DNA from 3 places in the Paenibacillus sp. CB74 genome. Region 1 is predicted to be linked to each of the others. Evidence: a T-box and tRNA genes for the amino acid it is inferred to sense, from the RefSeq annotation. Region 1 holds a T-box; the other regions hold tRNA genes.

Region 1 (7,596 bases):
CGCTTCGTATGTCGTATCTCGGGGAGCAATTCCTGTTCCGCCGCTAAGCAGCACGGCTTCAATATCATCACGAACAGCTGCATCCTGCAGGATGCTTCGAATGTTCTCCGTTTCGTCTGGTGTAATGATGTATTCAACAATCTGATACCCTGCTTCATTCAGAAGCTGATGCATGAGCTGGCCACTGGTGTCCGTGTCTTTGGTGCGCGTGTCTGACACTGTAACAATCATGCACGATACCGTGGTCGGAGCTTCCTGGCGATGTTGTTCCACTGAACTAGTCATGAAACTTCCTCCTTCAATCAACATGTCCTCATAGCATAGACCATCCGTTAGCATCAGGCAATGTACTGGGGAAGAATTGAACATGATTGCATAACGAATGCGGGATGGTGTACACTCGCTAGATACAAATAGATCAGGTTACAAGAAGGACAATCAGAGAGGTGTATACGCATGAATGAAACAATTTTAAAAGAACAATCCATACCTGTATATATACTGTCAGGTTTTTTGGGGAGTGGCAAAACAACACTGCTTGTTCAGTTGATCGAACATTGGCAACAGCAGGGTTTGCGTCCCGCAGTGGTTATGAATGAGTTAGGCGAAGTCAATCTGGATGGTCAGATTGTGGATTCCGCCGTTCCCATGACAGAGATGTTAGGTGGATGCATCTGTTGTACAGTACGTGGTGACTTGGGATTGCAACTTGCTGATCTCGTTCAGGAGGAATCACCTGATGTGATCGTTATTGAAGCAACCGGTGCGGCGAATCCAATGGAGATTCTGGATGCGGTAACGGAGACCTCACTCTACATGCGACTGGAACTGAAAAGTCTCATCACGGTTGTGGATGCAGCACATCTATCTGGTCTGTATCAGGAGCAGAAGGGGCAGACCTTTAAACTGATGCAGGAGCAGATTCGCTGCGCGTCTGTGCTTCTTTTGAACAAAACGGATCGGGTGAGTGCGCAGGAGCTGAAGGACCTGGAACAGCTTTTGGCAAAATGGAATGGCTTCGCACCTGTAATCCCTACAGTCAAATGTGAGGTGGAGATGGATCTGTTGCTTCGCAGTGGGGCAGACGTGCATGTGCATGATTCAGCTTCTGAAGCAGATAAGCCGGCTCACCATGAGCATACGGAAACCTGTGGTACACATGGATGCAATCATGGACATCAGTCGGTTCAAGGCGATGCTACGAATAATGACGCATCCTATAGCCATGTTCATGACCACAGTCACGAGCATTCCGCTCCTCATGCCTCACACGAACATGTCATGGTTTATACGCATTATTTCAGTCAACCGGTGAACAGCGAGGCGTTTGAACAATTTGTATCCGCATTGCCACGTGATGTGTATCGAGCAAAAGGTATTTTATCATTTAGTGACACGGCGAGCCGCTTTTGGTTCCAGTATGCCTACCGTGAATCGGACTACATGAAGATCACACCTCAGGGAAATGTCCCTAATGTTGCTGTGTTTATAGGTGAACATTTTGACCAAACTGTCATTCGTGACCAATTACTGGAATTGGAAGCGATAAAGTAAGTTGGATGATTCAATATTCCTCCCAACTGGGTATTAAGAAGCATAGCAAACTTTGCCTGGGAGGTAACTTTAAATGACACAACAACAATATCAACAATGTATCGATGCTTGCCTGGAGTGCATGAATGCTTGCAACGTATGTTACATATCGAGTCTGAAAGAATATGATCTGGCGATGCTTCGTGATTGTATCCGTTTGAATCGGGAATGTGCGGAGATCTGCAGTTTTGCTGCACAAGCGATGACACGTGGAAGTGATTTCATTGCTGAAATATGCGAATTGTGTGTGAAAGCTTGTGAAGCTTGCGCCGCAGAGTGTGGCAAACACAACCACGATCACTGCCAAGCATGTGCAGAGGCTTGCCGCAGATGTGCAGAAGCTTGCCGGTTGATGGCAGCAGTAGCATAATTACTATTTCACTGGAACATATAATAAAAACCGATAATGACCTTGGTCCCCTAAGGGAAGGTAGTGAACACAGGCATCTGAGACGATGTGCCTATGTGTATTGCCTTTCTGTAGGGGATTTTTAATGCAGGTTGCCAAGTCTAAACGTGGTATGTATAATGATGGGAATGAATTGAAACGAAGAATATCAATGATCGGGAGAGTAGCCAGATCCATACATGACAGCGAGCCGGGATAGGTGGAAGCCGGTATGACATGACCTGTGTGAACCGCACCCGTGAGATGGTTATCCGAAAAGATGTACGTATCCCCATTGGGGATAGGCCAGATCTGTCTGAGGGTAACTCGGCTTGCGACCGTTATACGCATCGAGCGGAACAGGTTCTGCGGGTATGCATGTTGATGCATATGAAGAGCAACCTGTTCACTTAGAGTGGTACCGCGGGAACTGTTAAGTCAGCTCTCGTCTCTTATGTAGAGACGGGAGCTTTTTTGTGTTAATTTTCAGCCACTAATGAATGGATAAGGAGTGTTTGACATGTTGATGAAGCAGGCTGCGGCCGATATTGCGCCTTTAACGGGATTGACTGAAGAAGAAGTTATGAGATTACTGGAGGTTCCACCACAAGCGGAGATGGGGGATGCAGCATTCCCTTGTTTTGCATTAGCGAAGTCATTAAAAAAAGCACCGGCAGTCATTGCAACTGAGCTCGCAACGGGATTACAGGCATCTGGAATTGAAGCGACTCCGGCCGGGCCGTATGTAAATATCCGCTTTAATCGGGAGGAGCTCGCGCCGAATCTGCTAAAAGAACTGGGAGATGCCGCATTCGGTAAGCTTCAGCTTGGTCAGGGTTCGCGTGTCGTGATTGATATGTCTTCTCCTAACATCGCGAAACCCTTTGGTATCGGACATTTGCGTTCTACTGTCATTGGTGCAGCACTGTATCGGTTGTATAACGAAGCGGGTTATACCTCTGTAAGTGTGAATCATCTGGGAGACTGGGGAACCCAGTTTGGCAAACAGATCGCAGCATACAAAAGATGGGGCAATGATGAAGCATTGCAGGCAGATCCGATCCGTACGTCCCTGGAACTGTATGTGCGCTTTCACGATGAGGCAGAGAACGATCCTTCCCTGGAGATGGAGGCACGGGAGTGGTTCCGCAAGCTGGAGCAAGGGGATGAAGAAACACAGCGGTTATGGGCGTTCTTTGTGGAAGTCAGCATGAAGGAATTCAACCGGATGTATGAACGTCTGAATGTACAGTTCGACCATACGTTGGGGGAGAGCTTTTACAATGATAAGATGGGCGCGGTGGTTGAAGAACTCAAGGCGAAAGGTTTACTTGAAGAGAGTGATGGAGCACTCGTGGTACGTCTGGAGGACGAGAACATGCCCCCGTGCCTGATTATCAAAAAAGACGGAACAACCATCTATCCTACACGGGATTTGGCTACGGCGGTGTATCGTCATGAGGTGATGAAGGCAGATCGCTTGTTATACGTGGTCGGAGGCGAGCAGAAGCTGCATTTCCGGCAGGTATTTGCGGTCCTTTCCCGGATGGGGCATGAATGGTCTGCGAAATGTGAACATATCCCGTTTGGATTAATGCGTTTTGAGGGACGGAAAATGTCTACACGTCGCGGTAAAGTCGTCTTCTTGCAGGAAGTGTTGGATGAGGCAGTCGCTCGTGCTTTGCAGATTATTCAAGAGAAAAACCCGAATCTGGAGAACCCTCAGAAGGTAGCTGAGGCTGTTGGTGTAGGTGCTATTATCTTCGGTGATCTGCGCAATAATCGCTTAAACGATGTGGACTTCTCACTGGAAGATGCGGTGAGTTTTGAAGGAGAGACCGGACCTTATGTGCAATATACCCATGCTCGGATTCAAAGTGTGCTTGCCAAGGCAGAAGAGGCGATACGTGTAGAAAATGAAAACCATCTGACTAACGCCAGCCTTGCGGATGGTGAGAATGAAAAAGTGACCACTTCATCCGGTATCGGAGATACCGCTTGGGCGTTGCTGAAACTGCTCGGTGAATATCCCGAGTATCTGGCAAAAGCAATTCATCGGAATGAACCTTCGGTTATTGCCAAATACACAATAGATGTCGCTCAGGCGTTCAACCGCTTCTATCACGCCGAACGGATTGCGGATGCGTCATCTGATGTAAGATCCTTCCGGGTGGCATTGGCCAAACGGACTGCCGAACGCCTCGCTTACAGTTTACATTTGCTAGGTGTGCAAGCTCCAGAACGGATGTGATCCCAGTGACATGGAGTACACGTGGTCTTTTCAGGAAGTCGGATCAAGCTTCACCAGACTCATCAGTCCGAGGTATACTGCTTCAACAAGTGAGCAAACGATTAGGTCATGCTCAGGTACTGGATCAAATTAATCTGGAAGTGAAGCAGGGCGAATGTGCTGTGATTGTTGGCAGAAATGGCTCGGGCAAAAGCACATTGCTTCGTATGGTGGCGGGTATTCTGTTACCTGACAAAGGATCGATTCATCGCACATTGAAGGGTTCTGCAAAGTATGCAGTAGATGGCTTGCCACGTGTACCCTTTACATCTAGGGAGTACTTGTGGGAGATGGGACGGATTCGGGGCATTCGCCCCGAAGAACTACGTGGGCGGATAAGAGAACTTAGCGAACTTTTATATCTTGATACCGCGATCGCTCAGAAGTTACTCCTATTGTCCAAGGGCACATTGCAAAAAGTAAATTTGATTCAGGCCCTGTTAGCTGGACCGGGTGGTCTTTTGTTGCTGGATGAACCGTTATCAGGCTTGGATATTCCAGCGCAAGAGGCAGTCGTATCCCTATTGGGGGAATGGAAGGATGAAGGGACATGCATTGTTACAGCTTGTCATGAACCCTTGCTTATTGAACGTTTGGCAGACCAGGTGATTGTGTTGAAGAAAGGCAGTGTGCTCCGCTACTGGAATCGTGAGGATATACTGCAAGCTGGCGAACCGGTTGTATGTATTCAAAGTCTGGCTCCTGCTGGAGAGGATCTGGCTAATGATCCATCCATTTCACATCAACCGGGAGTGTTGTCTTTAGATCATGATACGAGCTTGGGGAACGCAAAATCTTGGTTGTGGGATTGGAAAGTGGTTCAACAATCCACAGATGATGTCCTCCGAATGATTCTGGCTTCCGGAGGTTCGGTAGTGTCTGTACAACAGGAGGAAAGTCAATTACATATGGAAAGTCTGCTTGGAGGACAACATCCAGCTGTACATGCGAGTCGTGGAGGTGTCACAGAATCTGTGGACTTAAGCTCTTCCATGGATGGTGCGGGGGGAGAAGCCGAATGATCTATCTGACCCGATATTTGTTAAGGCATCACATTCGCTCACAGAAATATTTTGCACCGGTTATCTTTTATATCATTGCCATGTTACTGATCTATTCTTACAAACCCAACCCAATTGCGGACAGTTACAGTGTCACGGCTATGTTGTTATTTCTGGCAGCAGCTTGGCATGGAGTCATGGTGATGAATACCGAACCTGCGAAGCAGTTTCAATTACTGGTCCTTCATGCAGGAAGCAGGCGTAAGGTTGTAACAAGTCAACTCATCTGTGCCTGGATTATGCAATTCATGCTTACCGCAATTACTGTGCTATATCCCGTGTTCGCTGGAATGTTCGAAAGACAACCCACAGGTGAGGAGTGGATGATGACCTGGTTAGGACATCTGGGATTATCGCTGCTGGGATTAGGCATCAGTGTATTCTTTCAAAAATCGTACATTCCCTTGCTTAGTCGCAGTATGCCTGCCCTCATTATTGTATTATTACTATCGTTTATCCAAGGCTCGTTGAGTGAACGTTTGCCTGAATCGTTAGAATGGCTTGGTCGCATACTTCCACCAGCCTTTTATCTGGTTCGTGAGATGATGTTATTTGATGAATCAAAGATGGACTCGTTTGTTTCGGTTATGCTTTGGACTGTGCTCTACGCAATGGGGTTACTGATTATCCATGTGTGGCTGTCCGGAAGAAGAGATCTGCGGGGTTAGAAGACGCGCTTCCCGATAACTTGAATGTTGCTCTTGGTTTGGTTAGGATAGAGGGACATAGAATGGATAACATCGTACGGTTGAAGGAGGCGCTCGCATATGCAAAATACAGATATCCAGAATGGTGACATGCTGGACAGCGAACACTCCAGGGAATTGTTTGCCTATTACGGATTGGCCGTGTACTACGGGCAGGCGCTTGAACAGCAGCTGGTCAATCTAATTTTATTAATGAAAATGTCTCAGGGCAAGGCTGTGTCTGAAGAAGACCTGGAAGATCTGTACGAACGAAAGATGAGCAGTTCACTGGGGCAGCTCATTCACGAAGTACGTCATCATTTTACATTCTCTGAGGAAGAGACACGCCAATTGAATGAATTATGGCAGCAACGTAACCGTATCGTACATCATTATTTCAAGGAACGCATTCATGAGACATTTAGTCCGGAAGGACGATCACGCATGATTAAGGAATTGGAGGATTTCAAAGACCGCGCACAGGAGTTGGAGATCCGTCTTCAGCAATATACGGGTGCCTGGATTGCAGAGCTTGGTCTGGATGCCGAATCCGCAGCAGCTCTGCAAACGCTGGAGCGTATGCATACCGAGAGTATGCAAGCAAGGGCTTTGGAAGAGGATGAATGACAAGCAGACGGATAACGAAACGCTGGATATTAATTATGGCTCTGACTGTAGTATTCGTTGGAATCCTATGGACCGTGGTTACGGCAGTACGAATATCTGCTTATACGGATGAGGATTCATCGAGGGTATCGGATGCAGCAATCATTCTGGGTGCAGCAGTGGAGGGAGATAATCCTTCACCTGTATTTCGTGAACGAATCGAACACGGGATTGAATTATACCGTCAGGGTACAGTTCGTAATCTGCTTTTCACAGGCGGGTCGGCTGATGATGGAGAACATACGGAAGCTGAAGTGGGTCAGAAGTATGCCATCGCACATGGAGTAGATCCTGCGGACATTCGTATAGAGACCAAATCCAGAATTACCGAGGAGAATCTGGTCAATTCAATTCCAATTGGTGAACAGGCCGGTTATCACACCTATACAATTGTGAGTGATCCGCTGCATATGAAACGGGCCATGAAGCTGGCTGCCGGGCTAGGCATGGATGCCGTTTCCTCTCCGACACGAACAACGGCTTATCGAACCTGGCGCAGCAAGTTTCCTTTTCTCGCAAGGGAGACCGTAATGTACATGGGATATACGATCAAAGGATGGATAGACAATCCGCAGCAGCCGTGAGGTTGCGCGCGGATTGTTTTTTGTCTGGGGGAAATAAGCGGTAAAGGAACATGGCTCCTGATGAAACTAAAAAAACCGATCTACACCGCAATCCCCTAAGGTAGCTGTGTAGATCGGTTTTTGTGTTGCCTGTTTTACTATATTATGCATTTCCTCCTGCAAAGGAGGCTGATGTTCGAACTGTGTCGCCCGATGGATTCTCGAGTGTCGCGACCGCTGCTGCTTGCGCACCTTGCTGAAGCTGGTACATCTTATAATAGCGGCCTTTAAGCTCCATCAGTTCATCATGTGCACCCTGCTCAACGATTCGCCCACGATGCAGAACCAG
Region 2 (7,596 bases), 3.3 Mb from region 1:
ATATTTCGTCAAAGATACTTGTGAAATCTCTTTGATGATGCTGTCCCAATGACGCTCGGATTCTGATTCTTGCGGCTCAAGACCATTCAGTGCTGCTGTAATCAGTGCAGAAGTTGCCTGCTCCAGACTACGGTATGCAATTCCCTGAAGGGAGTAACGAGAAGAAATAACCTCTCCCTGCTCTGTAATCTTGATGCCTCCACCAATGGTATGTGGTGGTTGAGCAAGAATACTGCGATTGAGTGGCATGCCGCCACGTCCAAGAGCTCCGCCACGTCCATGGAAGAACTTCAACTTAACACCGTGTTCATTACCTACAGCCGTGATCGCATTCATTGCTACACGCAGTTCCCAGTTGGCTGTAACCACTCCGCCATCCTTGTTACTGTCGGAATAACCTAGCATGATTTCATGTAGTTCATTCCGTCCTTTTACGCTTGCACGGTATACAGGAAGGTTAAATAGCTTCTGCATAATGTCCGAAGCCGCATGAAGGTCATCAATCGTTTCAAACAGCGGTACCGCTTGAAGTGTAGATACAACCTCACCATTGTTTCCTTTGGTGAATAAGCCTACTTCCTTGGCAAATACCATAACCTCCAGCAAGTCACTTGCGCCCTGTGTCATACTGATCAGGTAACTTGTGATACAGCCGGTCCCAAATTCGTTCTGGGCACGCTTAATGGTACGAAAAACATCCAGACACTCTTTGGTTCCCTCCGTGTATTGGTGATAAGGAGAAGTAAGCGGACGCGGATCATCCAGCAAACGAGCAAGCAGATCGATTTTACCGTCTTCAGTCAGACGCGCATAATCTTCTACAATGTTCATTTTCGCCAAAATCTCCGACATCGCATTTTCATGTTCCTGACTGTGCTGACGCACATCCAATGCTGCGGTATGGAAACCAAACAACTCAACTTGACGAATCATTTTGCGAATAGTTGTATCCGCTACGTAATCGGCAAAATGATGGCGCAGACTTCGATCAATAATCATCAGATCATCAATCAAATCCTGAGCGCTATGATAACGGTCAGCCTGACCTAATTTGTTCTCATCCAATACATTGTTCAACTTGGCAATCATATAGGCCAATTTGATGCGGTATGGCTCTTTTTCATTCCGCCACATATCCACTTTTTTCAACGTTACACAACTACGGTCCTGCTCAATCGACTGCACCAGCTCATCCGATACGTGGATGATGTTCGTGCTGAAGCTGAGATGGCCCATAAGTTCAATCATAATCCGTTGGTATTCACGCAAAGCGAGCTTGCGCTGCATCAACAACGTCTGCCATGTTACATCTGAAGTTACCGAAGGATTTCCATCCCGGTCTCCACCGATCCAGGAACCGAACCGCAAATACGTCGGCACATGCCAGTCATGGTCAGGGTAAAATTTGTTCAGGCAGCGTTCCAGCTCCTGATATACATCCGGAAGTACGTGGAACAACGTTTCATGAAAGTAGTACATCCCGTTCCGCACTTCATCGAGTACAGTCGGTTTGCGGTCGCGAAGTTCATCTGTCTGCCAGAGTGTAATAACCTCATTCAGCAGTTTCTCACGCAACTGTTCACGTTCACGCAACGTCAGCGTAGGATTATCAAGTAGCATGACATCTTCGGATATCCGTTTGTGGATGTCCAGAATAACCCGGCGCATGGCTTCGGTTGGGTGAGCTGTCATAACGAGTTCCAGCGACAAATCGTCGAGAATCTCTTCCACCTCTGTATGAGACAATCCACGTTCCTTAAGATCCTGTACTGCTTTCTCAATCGATCCTGGCTGCACAGCGTCCCCTGCAGAACGTTCATAATCCCGTTTACGCCGGATCCGATGGTTTTGTTCAGCAATATTAACTAATTGAAAATAAATAGCGAATGCCCGAATAACCTGATGACGATTGTCCGAGTCTAATTCCTGGATCATCGTTTTGAACTCTGCATAGAGTTCTGGCAGAAATTCTGCACGCAACGATTTGCTCGTTTCCCGAATCTTCTCAACGATATCTAGAAGCTCCGTGCCGCCTTGATGGACAAGAACTTCTCCGAGTATATTGCCCAGGAACCGCACGTCTCGCCGAAGCAGGTTGTTGGATTGGCTTTTGCTGGCGGTTACCGTAGTTTCAGTCATGCTTATCCTCCCATCTGATCGTTCCATTCGTACACGCAAATTTGACACCTTCATAACATCATACAATAAAATGGTACGAAAATCTTCATTTTTCTACTAGAAAAAATGGGGATTATCCCCGATTTACAGCACAAAAACACGCTTTTTTATTCATTTTCTTGTTCTGCTTCAATTAATGGTCATATGCTGTCGCATGATACCTTTTTCACATACTTTAGATAAAACTAAAGTCTCATACCTATACCTAAAAACTCATAAATATACAATTAATTTAGATATGAGTAACCGTACATGTTATAAGGTAAAACCGCATAATTTCATTATTTGTAACCAGGTTCATACAAAGAAACATGACCGGCAAAGCAAGCTTTTGTATACTTTACCACAGTGACGCAATAAATTAAAGATGTAAATATAATTTTCTTCATAGTACAGTCTGCTTTTTAGAAAAGTTTCTTATGTATTTCACCCTAACATACTGTAATTAAGGGATAACTTTACAGATCATTCCTACATAGTTTTCTTGTCCTCTTGGGCAGATTAATCTGTAGCTCTAAAAAAAAGGAGGACTCAACTTAATGAAAAAAGCTACAACGATTATTGCTTCTGTGCTTCTCGTCGCCTCTTTAGCTGGTCCTGCTGCTGCTGATAATCATATGACCAAAGGAATGGACACCAACGGTTCACGTGTCCAGTCTTATCAGGACAGCAACTACATGAACATGAACATGGATGGGAACTACCGCAACAATGGTGACTATCGTACGAACAGTGTTCGTGCTAACGCCGCAACAACCAATCGGGATAATGGCATGGATTGGGGCTGGCTCGGTCTGCTGGGACTCCTCGGTTTAGCAGGTATGCGTAGAAGAGTAACCGATCACAACGAGCGCTAATTGGCCCAAATCCCAGTCTAACTGATGCTCTAAAAGCATCTTCTTCCCAAATAGTAAACAAAAGAGCCAAGCGACCCTATTTAGCATACAGAGGTCGTTTTGGCTCTTTATAATACACCTGTAAAGCTACATAATATAACTGCTTCTTCGCGCATAAAAAAATAAAAAACCCTCCACATATGCGGAGAGTTTTTTTTAAATAATGTAAGCGGGTGATGGGAATCGAACCCACGCTATTAGCTTGGAAGGCTAAAGTTCTACCATTGAACTACACCCGCATAATAACAATCGGGATGACACGATTTGAACATGCGACCCCCTGGTCCCAAACCAGGTGCTCTACCAAGCTGAGCTACATCCCGATATTAATGAAAATAATGGCGCGCCCTGAGAGATTCGAACTCCCGGCCTTTTGATTCGTAGTCAAACGCTCTATCCAGCTGAGCTAAGGGCGCAAATATTGGAGCGGAAGACGGGAATCGAACCCGCGACCCTCGCCTTGGCAAGGCGATGCTCTACCGCTGAGCCACTTCCGCAAATAAAGGATGCGCGTGGAGGGACTTGAACCCCCACGTCAAAGACGCTAGATCCTAAGTCTAGTGCGTCTGCCAATTCCGCCACACGCGCATATAATGGTGAGTCATGAAGGGCTCGAACCTTCGACACCCTGATTAAAAGTCAGGTGCTCTACCAACTGAGCTAATGACTCATAAAATGGCTGGGGATATAGGATTTGAACCTATGCATGACGGAGTCAAAGTCCGTTGCCTTACCGCTTGGCTAATCCCCAATAATTAGATGGTGGAGGCTGAGGGGATCGAACCCCCGACCCTCTGCTTGTAAGGCAGATGCTCTCCCAGCTGAGCTAAGCCTCCATCTATATGACCCGTAGGGGATTCGAACCCCTGTTACCTCCGTGAAAGGGAGGTGTCTTAACCCCTTGACCAACGGGCCCCATTTCCAAAGCTCTCAACCGGGATCGAACCGGTGACCTCATCCTTACCATGGATGCACTCTACCTACTGAGCTATGAGAGCAAATGGCTCCCCGAACAGGGCTCGAACCTGTGACAACTCGATTAACAGTCGAGTGCTCTACCAACTGAGCTATCAGGGAATAATATGCATTTGCAGGGCAAATGCAATTCATCGTACAACGTCCACATGCAGAGCCTGCTTTCTATGTATGATGAAAGAGTTCGCTTGGCGGCGTCCTACTCTCCCAGGACCCTGCGGTCCAAGTACCATCGGCGCTAGAGGGCTTAACGGTCGTGTTCGGGATGGGTACGTGTGGAACCCCTCCGCCATCGCCACCAAACGCATAGCTTACATTTCAGAGATCGTTCTCTGAAAACTAGATTCGAAACGAAACATGCGAATTACAACTTGCATATTTGGATAAGCCCTCGACCGATTAGTACTGGTCAGCTCCATGCATTGCTGCACTTCCACCCCCAGCCTATCTACCTCGTCGTCTTCAAGGGGTCTTACATACTGGGAAATCTCATCTTGAGGGGGGCTTCACGCTTAGATGCTTTCAGCGTTTATCCCGTCCGTACATAGCTACCCAGCGGTGCTCCTGGCGGAACAACTGGTACACCAGCGGTACGTCCATCCCGGTCCTCTCGTACTAAGGACAGCTCCTCTCAAATTTCCTACGCCCACGACAGATAGGGACCGAACTGTCTCACGACGTTCTGAACCCAGCTCGCGTACCGCTTTAATGGGCGAACAGCCCAACCCTTGGGACCTACTTCAGCCCCAGGATGCGATGAGCCGACATCGAGGTGCCAAACCTCCCCGTCGATGTGGACTCTTGGGGGAGATAAGCCTGTTATCCCCAGGGTAGCTTTTATCCGTTGAGCGATGGCCCTTCCATGCGGTACCACCGGATCACTAAGCCCGACTTTCGTCCCTGCTCGACTTGTAGGTCTCGCAGTCAAGCTCCCTTATGCCTTTGCACTCTTCGAATGATTTCCAACCATTCTGAGGGAACCTTTGGGCGCCTCCGTTACTCTTTAGGAGGCGACCGCCCCAGTCAAACTGCCCACCTGACACTGTCCCCGCACCGGATTACGGTACCAGGTTAGAACCTAGATACGATCAGGGTGGTATCCCAACGTTGCCTCCACGCAAGCTGGCGCTCACGCTTCAAAGGCTCCCACCTATCCTGTACAGATCGTACCCAAATTCAATATCAAGCTGCAGTAAAGCTCCATGGGGTCTTTCCGTCTTGTCGCGGGTAACCTGCATCTTCACAGGTATTAAAATTTCACCGGATCTCTCGTTGAGACAGCGCCCAAGTCGTTACGCCATTCGTGCGGGTCAGAATTTACCTGACAAGGAATTTCGCTACCTTAGGACCGTTATAGTTACGGCCGCCGTTTACTGGGGCTTCGGTTCACAGCTTCGGATTGCTCCTAACCACTCCCCTTAACCTTCCAGCACCGGGCAGGCGTCAGCCCGTATACTTCGCCTTACGGCTTCGCACAGACCTGTGTTTTTGCTAAACAGTCGCTTGGGCCTTTTCACTGCGGCCCCCTCGTGCTATTCACACTACCGGGGCACCCCTTCTCCCGAAGTTACGGGGTCATTTTGCCGAGTTCCTTAACGAGAGTTCTTCCGCGCGCCTTAGAATACTCTTCTCGCCTACCTGTGTCGGTTTGCGGTACGGGCACCTTCACCTGGCTAGAGGCTTTTCTTGGCAGTGTGAGATCATGACCTTCGCTACTACAATTTTCGCTCCCCATCACAGCTCAGCCTTACGATGTGCGGATTTGCCTACACATCAGCCTTACTGCTTAGACGGACATCCATCAGTCCGCGTCACTACTCTACTGCGTCCCCCCATTGCTCATAACGGCTTACGGTGGTACAGGAATTTCGACCTGTTGTCCTTCGACTACGCCTTTCGGCCTCGCCTTAGGTCCCGACTTACCCTGAGCGGACGAGCCTTCCTCAGGAACCCTTAGGCTTTCGGCGGATCAGATTCTCACTGATCTTTTCGTTACTCATACCGGCATTCTCACTTGTATAATGTCCAGCGCTCCTTACGGTACACCTTCAACCCTTATACAACGCTCCCCTACCCCTGATGCAAGCATCAAGCCATAGCTTCGGTGGTGTGTTTAGCCCCGTTACATTTTCGGCGCAGAGTCACTCGACCAGTGAGCTATTACGCACTCTTTCAATGGTGGCTGCTTCTAAGCCAACATCCTGGTTGTCTGTGCAACTCCACATCCTTTCCCACTTAACACACACTTGGGGACCTTAGCTGATGGTCTGGGCTGTTTCCCTTTTGACAATGGATCTTAGCACTCACTGTCTGACTCCCGGAAGTAAGTCTATGGCATTCGGAGTTTGACTGAGCTTGGTAACCCTTGCGGGCCCCGCACCCAATCAGTGCTCTACCTCCACGACTCTGTTTTCCGAGGCTAGCCCTAAAGCTATTTCGGGGAGAACCAGCTATCTCCGAGTTCGATTGGAATTTCTCCGCTACCCCCACCTCATCCCCGCACTTTTCAACGTGCGTGGGTTCGGGCCTCCAGTGCGTGTTACCGCACCTTCACCCTGGACAGGGGTAGATCACCCGGTTTCGGGTCTACGTCCACGTACTACATCGCCCTATTCAGACTCGCTTTCGCTGCGGCTCCGGCTCTTCACCTTAACCTTGCACGGGAACGTAACTCGCCGGTTCATTCTACAAAAGGCACGCCATCACCCCTAAAACGGGCTCTGACTTTTTGTAAGCACACGGTTTCAGGTTCTATTTCACTCCCCTTCCGGGGTGCTTTTCACCTTTCCCTCACGGTACTGCTTCACTATCGGTCGCTAGGAAGTATTTAGCCTTGGCAGATGGTCCTGCCGGATTCATACGGGGTTTCACGTGCCCCGCACTACTCGGGATCCGTCTCGGAGGGAACAGACTTTCAATTACAGGGCTTTTACCTTCTTTGGCGGGCCTTTCCAGACCTCTTCGCTTAACCGGTTCCTTTGTAACTCCATGTGAGACGTCCCACAACCCCAAAGAGCAAGCTCTCTGGTTTGGGCTTCTCCGCGTTCGCTCGCCGCTACTGACGGAATCACTATTGTTTTCTCTTCCTCAGGGTACTTAGATGTTTCAGTTCCCCTGGTATGCCTCTACACAACCTATGTATTCAGTTGTGAGTAACTGGAAATTACCCCAGCTGGGTTTCCCCATTCGGACACCCCCGGATCAAAGCTTGCTTACAGCTCCCCGAGGCAGTTTCGTTGTTCGCCACGTCCTTCATCGGCTCCTAGCGCCTAGGCATCCTCCGTGTGCTCTTAGTAGCTTAACCATTGCGCTCGTGTTCGAGCTGTCGCTCCGCTTGGTTTGCTTGCGCAAATCCAAAAGTCGCTCCATTTCGATCACTCGCTCCAGCAATCTACCGTTTTTATCGAAACTTGTTTAACACAAGTTCAGCTAAAAAGGAATGTTCTAATTCGCATTTACTTTCGTTTCGATATCTAGTTTTCAAAGAACAAACTTGTAAAACATTTTTTGGTGGAGCCAAGCGGGATCGAACCGCTGACCTCCTGCT
Region 3 (7,596 bases), 2.2 Mb from region 1:
GAGGAGTACGGTGGAGATGGATTCCCTGGAAGCCATCAAACAGCTTGTGTTAATTGGGGGGCATGTCTCGTTCATGTCACGAATGGCAGTACAGTGGGAGGAGCAGCACGGGCTCATTCAGGTTCTTCCCATTCCGGGAGAGCAGGCACCGCGCCATATATATACCGTACATAACAAGGACCGCCATCCTTCAGTTCAAGTAAATCGCTTCAAAGAAGTGCTGCGAGAGGTGAGCTACGGCTTCCCTGTTTCCATAGCGAATTCCCCTGATCCTCTATAAACTATCGTTTGCCATTCATCAAATCTATGCAGGCTTAACGCAATGTGCGCTCCCCGTTAATCGCGTTCAGATACTCGGACGATAAAGTGGGAGCTGTACGTTAATCCAGATTAGGAGAGTGATTGGTTTTGAAAAAGTGGAAAAAGGTATCTGCCTCATTCATGCTGAGCATCGTAACATTGGGAAGTGGATTGACGTTTCTGGGAGCCCCCCAGGCTTCAGCTGCTGCCAATGCTGTTCCTGCTTATGAAGTAAAGTTTCTAGCCAAGCCGGAACTCGTATTGAATACAGATGGGACACCACGCAGTGAAGTCATTCAGACCCTCGGCCTGAGTTCCACGCCAAGAAACATTAACGTAGAGTACTTTGACACCAATGCGCTCGGACTGGATGAGCAAGGATGGAATGTTCGTTTTCGCAAGAAGGATGATAAAAACAACTACGAACTGACCTACAAAAAACGATACCCTGTCATCAATGGTGATATCAACGCAGCGCTGACATTGGCTAACCAAGAAGGATTCGATAAATCGGATGATAATTACGAGGCTGAGATCGATTGGGGATATGGCAAACAAACACTAAGCTTCTCCAACACGAAAAAGGTCGATACCAATGCAACAGGTGTTCATCTTCCTACAGAGCAAGAAGCCTTGAACATGTTACTGGACAAGCTCCCTGGCAAATTGAAAAACTGGTCTGCCTCCAACTGGGGCAAGCAGCAGCTGACGCAATCCCGTGCATATGGCCCGATCACATTCCAACGTTATGAAGGTACATGGAATGGTCAAGAACTTACACTCGAAGTATGGCCGATCCGTAATGCAGCAGGTACAGGTACTGAAAATATCGTAGAGGTCTCTTTCAAAACCGATGATGCTGTAGCCGTATCGGGCCTGCGTACCCAACTGCTGCAATTGCTGGAGAACAACAACTGGCTAATTCCTGCCGATGGCTTGAAGACACAGACGATTCTTGAAAGATACTAATTATTCGTCATCGTACTAATGAAACATCGCAAGCTCCTCTTCCTGCGTTCATCGTAGAAAGCGGAGCTTTTGTCGTTCCTTGAATTAAGTGAATTAAGATACTTATACAGTAAGCTAATTTAGAGTTCACTAATTAAGAGTTTAAATGACTAATACAAAAAGAGCCCCTGCAATAAGCAAGAGCTCTTTCAATATATCTAGGAAGCGGGTGATGGGAATCGAACCCACGCTATTAGCTTGGAAGGCTAAAGTTCTACCATTGAACTACACCCGCATAATAAAAAAAATCGGGATGACACGATTTGAACATGCGACCCCCTGGTCCCAAACCAGGTGCTCTACCAAGCTGAGCTACATCCCGATACTTATGAAAATAATGGCGCGCCCTGAGAGATTCGAACTCCCGGCCTTTTGATTCGTAGTCAAACGCTCTATCCAGCTGAGCTAAGGGCGCAAATATGGAGCGGAAGACGGGAATCGAACCCGCGACCCTCGCCTTGGCAAGGCGATGCTCTACCGCTGAGCCACTTCCGCAAAACATATGGTGCGGTCGAGAGGACTCGAACCTCCACGGGGGGTTAGCCCACACGGACCTGAACCGTGCGCGTCTGCCAATTCCGCCACGACCGCAAAATATAATGGTGAGTCATGAAGGGCTCGAACCTTCGACACCCTGATTAAAAGTCAGGTGCTCTACCAACTGAGCTAATGACTCAAAATAATGAAATGGCTGGGGATATAGGATTTGAACCTATGCATGACGGAGTCAAAGTCCGTTGCCTTACCGCTTGGCTAATCCCCATTAAAAAAATCATGGGGCGATCGAGGGGAATTGAACCCCCGAATGCCGGATCCACAAACCGGTGCGTTAACCACTTCGCCACGATCGCCATAGAGTAAGCCATTCATCCACTAAGAGTATCTTAGTATTAACAACTGCATCTATAATATACATTCAATTACAAATTCAGATGTAAGTACTAAAAATGGTGCCGGCGAGAGGACTTGAACCCCCAACCTACTGATTACAAGTCAGTTGCTCTACCAGTTGAGCTACACCGGCATGGTGTATATTAAATTAAAAATGGCGGAACCGACGGGATTCGAACCCGCGATCTCCTGCGTGACAGGCAGGCATGTTAGGCCAACTACACCACGGTTCCATAATACTTTCTCAAGGAAAGTGAATTGCGGGGGCAGGATTTGAACCTGCGGCCTTCGGGTTATGAGCCCGACGAGCTACCGGGCTGCTCCACCCCGCGTCGTTAAAAAGATAATATGGTGGAGGCTGAGGGGATCGAACCCCCGACCCTCTGCTTGTAAGGCAGATGCTCTCCCAGCTGAGCTAAGCCTCCATCTATATGACCCGTAGGGGATTCGAACCCCTGTTACCTCCGTGAAAGGGAGGTGTCTTAACCCCTTGACCAACGGGCCTTGCTAAAAAAATTATCTGGCGGAGAGAGAGGGATTCGAACCCTCGAGACGCTTGTGACGCCTACACGATTTCCAATCGTGCTCCTTCGGCCAGCTCGGACACCTCTCCATATGGCTCCCCGAACAGGGCTCGAACCTGTGACAACTCGATTAACAGTCGAGTGCTCTACCAACTGAGCTATCAGGGAATGGTGGAGCCAAGCGGGATCGAACCGCTGACCTCCTGCTTGCAAGGCAGGCGCTCTCCCAGCTGAGCTATGGCCCCATACTCTGGTTTTTTTTGTTGTGGTCTTGCTATGGGCCCTGGTGGACTCGAACCACCGGCCTCACCCTTATCAGAGGTGCGCTCTAACCAACTGAGCTAAGGGCCCTAATATATATCCCTTATTCCTTGACAAGGGGGGCAAAAAAAATACCCCAAAGGGAAATCGCTTGGCGGCGTCCTACTCTCCCAGGACCCTGCGGTCCAAGTACCATCGGCGCTAGAGGGCTTAACGGTCGTGTTCGGGATGGGTACGTGTGGAACCCCTCCGCCATCGCCACCAAACGCGGTGCTTACATTTCAGAGTTCGTTCTCTGAAAACTAGATTCGAAACGAAACATGCGAACTATCACTTGCATATTTGGATAAGCCCTCGACCGATTAGTACTGGTCAGCTCCATGCATTGCTGCACTTCCACCCCCAGCCTATCTACCTCGTCGTCTTCAAGGGGTCTTACATACTGGGAAATCTCATCTTGAGGGGGGCTTCACGCTTAGATGCTTTCAGCGTTTATCCCGTCCGTACATAGCTACCCAGCGGTGCTCCTGGCGGAACAACTGGTACACCAGCGGTACGTCCATCCCGGTCCTCTCGTACTAAGGACAGCTCCTCTCAAATTTCCTACGCCCACGACAGATAGGGACCGAACTGTCTCACGACGTTCTGAACCCAGCTCGCGTACCGCTTTAATGGGCGAACAGCCCAACCCTTGGGACCTACTTCAGCCCCAGGATGCGATGAGCCGACATCGAGGTGCCAAACCTCCCCGTCGATGTGGACTCTTGGGGGAGATAAGCCTGTTATCCCCAGGGTAGCTTTTATCCGTTGAGCGATGGCCCTTCCATGCGGTACCACCGGATCACTAAGCCCGACTTTCGTCCCTGCTCGACTTGTAGGTCTCGCAGTCAAGCTCCCTTATGCCTTTGCACTCTTCGAATGATTTCCAACCATTCTGAGGGAACCTTTGGGCGCCTCCGTTACTCTTTAGGAGGCGACCGCCCCAGTCAAACTGCCCACCTGACACTGTCCCCGCACCGGATTACGGTACCAGGTTAGAACCTAGATACGATCAGGGTGGTATCCCAACGTTGCCTCCACACAAGCTGGCGCTCATGTCTCTCAGGCTCCCACCTATCCTGTACAGATCGTACCCAAATTCAATATCAAGCTGCAGTAAAGCTCCATGGGGTCTTTCCGTCTTGTCGCGGGTAACCTGCATCTTCACAGGTATTAAAATTTCACCGGATCTCTCGTTGAGACAGCGCCCAAGTCGTTACGCCATTCGTGCGGGTCAGAATTTACCTGACAAGGAATTTCGCTACCTTAGGACCGTTATAGTTACGGCCGCCGTTTACTGGGGCTTCGGTTCACAGCTTCGGATTGCTCCTAACCACTCCCCTTAACCTTCCAGCACCGGGCAGGCGTCAGCCCGTATACTTCGCCTTACGGCTTCGCACAGACCTGTGTTTTTGCTAAACAGTCGCTTGGGCCTTTTCACTGCGGCCCCCTCGTGCTATTCACACTACCGGGGCACCCCTTCTCCCGAAGTTACGGGGTCATTTTGCCGAGTTCCTTAACGAGAGTTCTTCCGCGCGCCTTAGAATACTCTTCTCGCCTACCTGTGTCGGTTTGCGGTACGGGCACCTTCACCTGGCTAGAGGCTTTTCTTGGCAGTGTGAGATCATGACCTTCGCTACTATAATTTTCGCTCCCCATCACAGCTCAGCCTTAATGATGTGCGGATTTGCCTACACATCAGCCTCACTGCTTAGACGGACATCCATCAGTCCGCGTCACTACCCTACTGCGTCCCCCCATTGCTCATAACGGCTTACGGTGGTACAGGAATTTCGACCTGTTGTCCTTCGACTACGCCTTTCGGCCTCGCCTTAGGTCCCGACTTACCCTGAGCGGACGAGCCTTCCTCAGGAACCCTTAGGCTTTCGGCGGATCAGATTCTCACTGATCTTTTCGTTACTCATACCGGCATTCTCACTTGTATAATGTCCAGCGCTCCTTACGGTACACCTTCAACCCTTATACAACGCTCCCCTACCCCTGATGCAAGCATCAAGCCATAGCTTCGGTGGTGTGTTTAGCCCCGTTACATTTTCGGCGCAGAGTCACTCGACCAGTGAGCTATTACGCACTCTTTCAATGGTGGCTGCTTCTAAGCCAACATCCTGGTTGTCTGTGCAACTCCACATCCTTTCCCACTTAACACACACTTGGGGACCTTAGCTGATGGTCTGGGCTGTTTCCCTTTTGACAATGGATCTTAGCACTCACTGTCTGACTCCCGGAACTAAGTCTATGGCATTCGGAGTTTGACTGAGCTTGGTAACCCTTGCGGGCCCCGCACCCAATCAGTGCTCTACCTCCACGACTCTGTTTTCCGAGGCTAGCCCTAAAGCTATTTCGGGGAGAACCAGCTATCTCCGAGTTCGATTGGAATTTCTCCGCTACCCCCACCTCATCCCCGCACTTTTCAACGTGCGTGGGTTCGGGCCTCCAGTGCGTGTTACCGCACCTTCACCCTGGACAGGGGTAGATCACCCGGTTTCGGGTCTACGTCCACGTACTATGTCGCCCTATTCAGACTCGCTTTCGCTGCGGCTCCGGCTCTTCACCTTAACCTTGCACGGGAACGTAACTCGCCGGTTCATTCTACAAAAGGCACGCCATCACCCCTAAAACGGGCTCTGACTTTTTGTAAGCACACGGTTTCAGGTTCTATTTCACTCCCCTTCCGGGGTGCTTTTCACCTTTCCCTCACGGTACTGCTTCACTATCGGTCGCTAGGAAGTATTTAGCCTTGGCAGATGGTCCTGCCGGATTCATACGGGGTTTCACGTGCCCCGCACTACTCGGGATCCGTCTCGGAGGGAACAGACTTTCAATTACAGGGCTTTTACCTTCTTTGGCGGGCCTTTCCAGACCTCTTCGCTTAACCGGTTCCTTTGTAACTCCATGTGAGACGTCCCACAACCCCAAAGAGCAAGCTCTCTGGTTTGGGCTTCTCCGCGTTCGCTCGCCGCTACTGACGGAATCACTATTGTTTTCTCTTCCTCAGGGTACTTAGATGTTTCAGTTCCCCTGGTATGCCTCACACTAACCTATGTATTCAGTTAGGTGTAACTGGAAATTACCCCAGCTTGGGTTTCCCCATTCGGACACCCCCGGATCAAAGCTTGCTTACAGCTCCCCGAGGCAGTTTCGTTGTTCGCCACGTCCTTCATCGGCTCCTAGCGCCTAGGCATCCTCCGTGTGCTCTTAGTAGCTTAACCATATCGTTTGTGTTCGAGCTGTCACTCCGCTTGTTTTGGACTGCGTCCAAAGCCAAAAGTCGTTCCATTTCGATCACTCGCTCATGCAATCTACCGTTTTTATTGAAACTTGTTATACACAAGTTCAGCTAAAAAGGAATGTTCTAATTCGCATTTACTTTCGTTTCGATATCTAGTTTTCAAAGAACAAGCTCCATGCAAAAGCAAGCTGTTTGAGAGTTTGAGCTCTCAAAACTGAGCAACGAGTGAGTTAAAAGCTTTACGAAGTAAAGCTCGCTTCGGAAGCATGCTTCCTGAAGACTTGTATTTGAATGTTTCCACGCAGGAAACGATTCTCCATAGAAAGGAGGTGATCCAGCCGCACCTTCCGATACGGCTACCTTGTTACGACTTCACCCCAATCATCTATCCCACCTTCGGCGGCTGGCTCCTTGCGGTTACCCCACCGACTTCGGGTGTTATAAACTCTCGTGGTGTGACGGGCGGTGTGTACAAGACCCGGGAACGTATTCACCGCGGCATGCTGATCCGCGATTACTAGCAATTCCGACTTCATGCAGGCGAGTTGCAGCCTGCAATCCGAACTGAGACCGGCTTTTTAGGATTCGTTCCACCTCGCGGCTTCACAGCCCGTTGTACCGGCCATTGTAGTACGTGTGTAGCCCAGGTCATAAGGGGCATGATGATTTGACGTCATCCCCACCTTCCTCCGGTTTGTCACCGGCAGTCACCTTAGAGTGCCCATCCGAAATGCTGGCAACTAAGATCAAGGGTTGCGCTCGTTGCGGGACTTAACCCAACATCTCACGACACGAGCTGACGACAACCATGCACCACCTGTCTCCTCTGTCCCGAAGGAAAGATACATCTCTGCATCGATCAGAGGGATGTCAAGACCTGGTAAGGTTCTTCGCGTTGCTTCGAATTAAACCACATACTCCACTGCTTGTGCGGGTCCCCGTCAATTCCTTTGAGTTTCAGTCTTGCGACCGTACTCCCCAGGCGGAGTGCTTAATGTGTTAACTTCGGCACCAAGGGTATCGAAACCCCTAACACCTAGCACTCATCGTTTACGGCGTGGACTACCAGGGTATCTAATCCTGTTTGCTCCCCACGCTTTCGCGCCTCAGCGTCAGTTACAGCCCAGAGAGTCGCCTTCGCCACTGGTGTTCCTCCACATATCTACGCATTTCACCGCTACACGTGGAATTCCACTCTCCTCTTCTGCACTCAAGTCACCCAGTTTCCAGTGCGATCCGGGGTTGAGCCCCGGGATTAAACACCAGACTTAAATGACCGCCTGCGCGCGCTTTACGCCCAATAATTCCGGACAACGCTTGCCC

The links. A T-box is a leader RNA that pairs with one kind of tRNA and senses whether it is charged. The one in region 1 lies ahead of argS (arginine--tRNA ligase), so its partner is inferred to be a tRNA-Arg.
Region 2: it encodes a tRNA-Arg, which carries the amino acid that the T-box ahead of argS (arginine--tRNA ligase) is inferred to sense. The anticodon was not compared.
Region 3: it encodes a tRNA-Arg, which carries the amino acid that the T-box ahead of argS (arginine--tRNA ligase) is inferred to sense. The anticodon was not compared.

What each region holds. Positions count from the first base shown of each region.
Region 1 is NZ_CM146009.1:2,728,270-2,735,865, reverse strand. Features, by position in the region: gene ACX9NY_RS12030 (MogA/MoaB family molybdenum cofactor biosynthesis protein) at 1-285, opposite strand, end outside; gene ACX9NY_RS12025 (CobW family GTP-binding protein) at 457-1,554, shown strand; gene ACX9NY_RS12020 (four-helix bundle copper-binding protein) at 1,628-1,963, shown strand; T-box leader at 2,145-2,437, shown strand; gene argS (arginine--tRNA ligase) at 2,502-4,232, shown strand; gene ACX9NY_RS12010 (ATP-binding cassette domain-containing protein) at 4,238-5,293, shown strand; gene ACX9NY_RS12005 (hypothetical protein) at 5,290-6,000, shown strand; gene ACX9NY_RS12000 (hypothetical protein) at 6,100-6,645, shown strand; gene ACX9NY_RS11995 (YdcF family protein) at 6,642-7,268, shown strand; gene ACX9NY_RS11990 (ABC transporter ATP-binding protein) at 7,411-7,596, opposite strand, start outside.
Region 2 is NZ_CM146009.1:6,251,256-6,258,851, reverse strand. Features, by position in the region: gene ppc (phosphoenolpyruvate carboxylase) at 1-2,139, opposite strand, end outside; gene ACX9NY_RS27595 (WGxxGxxG family protein) at 2,718-3,035, shown strand; tRNA gene ACX9NY_RS27590 (tRNA-Gly) at 3,243-3,313, opposite strand; tRNA gene ACX9NY_RS27585 (tRNA-Pro) at 3,324-3,397, opposite strand; tRNA gene ACX9NY_RS27580 (tRNA-Arg) at 3,414-3,490, opposite strand; tRNA gene ACX9NY_RS27575 (tRNA-Gly) at 3,497-3,571, opposite strand; tRNA gene ACX9NY_RS27570 (tRNA-Leu) at 3,582-3,662, opposite strand; tRNA gene ACX9NY_RS27565 (tRNA-Lys) at 3,669-3,744, opposite strand; tRNA gene ACX9NY_RS27560 (tRNA-Gln) at 3,751-3,825, opposite strand; tRNA gene ACX9NY_RS27555 (tRNA-Val) at 3,835-3,910, opposite strand; tRNA gene ACX9NY_RS27550 (tRNA-Glu) at 3,918-3,989, opposite strand; tRNA gene ACX9NY_RS27545 (tRNA-Thr) at 4,000-4,072, opposite strand; tRNA gene ACX9NY_RS27540 (tRNA-Asn) at 4,076-4,151, opposite strand; rRNA gene rrf (5S ribosomal RNA) at 4,236-4,352, opposite strand; rRNA gene ACX9NY_RS27530 (23S ribosomal RNA) at 4,429-7,353, opposite strand; tRNA gene ACX9NY_RS27525 (tRNA-Ala) at 7,558-7,596, opposite strand, start outside.
Region 3 is NZ_CM146009.1:4,970,488-4,978,083, forward strand. Features, by position in the region: gene ACX9NY_RS21880 (LysR family transcriptional regulator) at 1-280, shown strand, start outside; gene ACX9NY_RS21885 (hypothetical protein) at 409-1,269, shown strand; tRNA gene ACX9NY_RS21890 (tRNA-Gly) at 1,473-1,543, opposite strand; tRNA gene ACX9NY_RS21895 (tRNA-Pro) at 1,557-1,630, opposite strand; tRNA gene ACX9NY_RS21900 (tRNA-Arg) at 1,647-1,723, opposite strand; tRNA gene ACX9NY_RS21905 (tRNA-Gly) at 1,729-1,803, opposite strand; tRNA gene ACX9NY_RS21910 (tRNA-Leu) at 1,812-1,899, opposite strand; tRNA gene ACX9NY_RS21915 (tRNA-Lys) at 1,909-1,984, opposite strand; tRNA gene ACX9NY_RS21920 (tRNA-Gln) at 1,997-2,071, opposite strand; tRNA gene ACX9NY_RS21925 (tRNA-His) at 2,084-2,159, opposite strand; tRNA gene ACX9NY_RS21930 (tRNA-Thr) at 2,257-2,332, opposite strand; tRNA gene ACX9NY_RS21935 (tRNA-Asp) at 2,355-2,432, opposite strand; tRNA gene ACX9NY_RS21940 (tRNA-Met) at 2,458-2,531, opposite strand; tRNA gene ACX9NY_RS21945 (tRNA-Val) at 2,549-2,624, opposite strand; tRNA gene ACX9NY_RS21950 (tRNA-Glu) at 2,632-2,703, opposite strand; tRNA gene ACX9NY_RS21955 (tRNA-Ser) at 2,721-2,812, opposite strand; tRNA gene ACX9NY_RS21960 (tRNA-Asn) at 2,816-2,891, opposite strand; tRNA gene ACX9NY_RS21965 (tRNA-Ala) at 2,893-2,968, opposite strand; tRNA gene ACX9NY_RS21970 (tRNA-Ile) at 3,001-3,074, opposite strand; rRNA gene rrf (5S ribosomal RNA) at 3,134-3,250, opposite strand; rRNA gene ACX9NY_RS21980 (23S ribosomal RNA) at 3,327-6,253, opposite strand; rRNA gene ACX9NY_RS21985 (16S ribosomal RNA) at 6,596-7,596, opposite strand, start outside.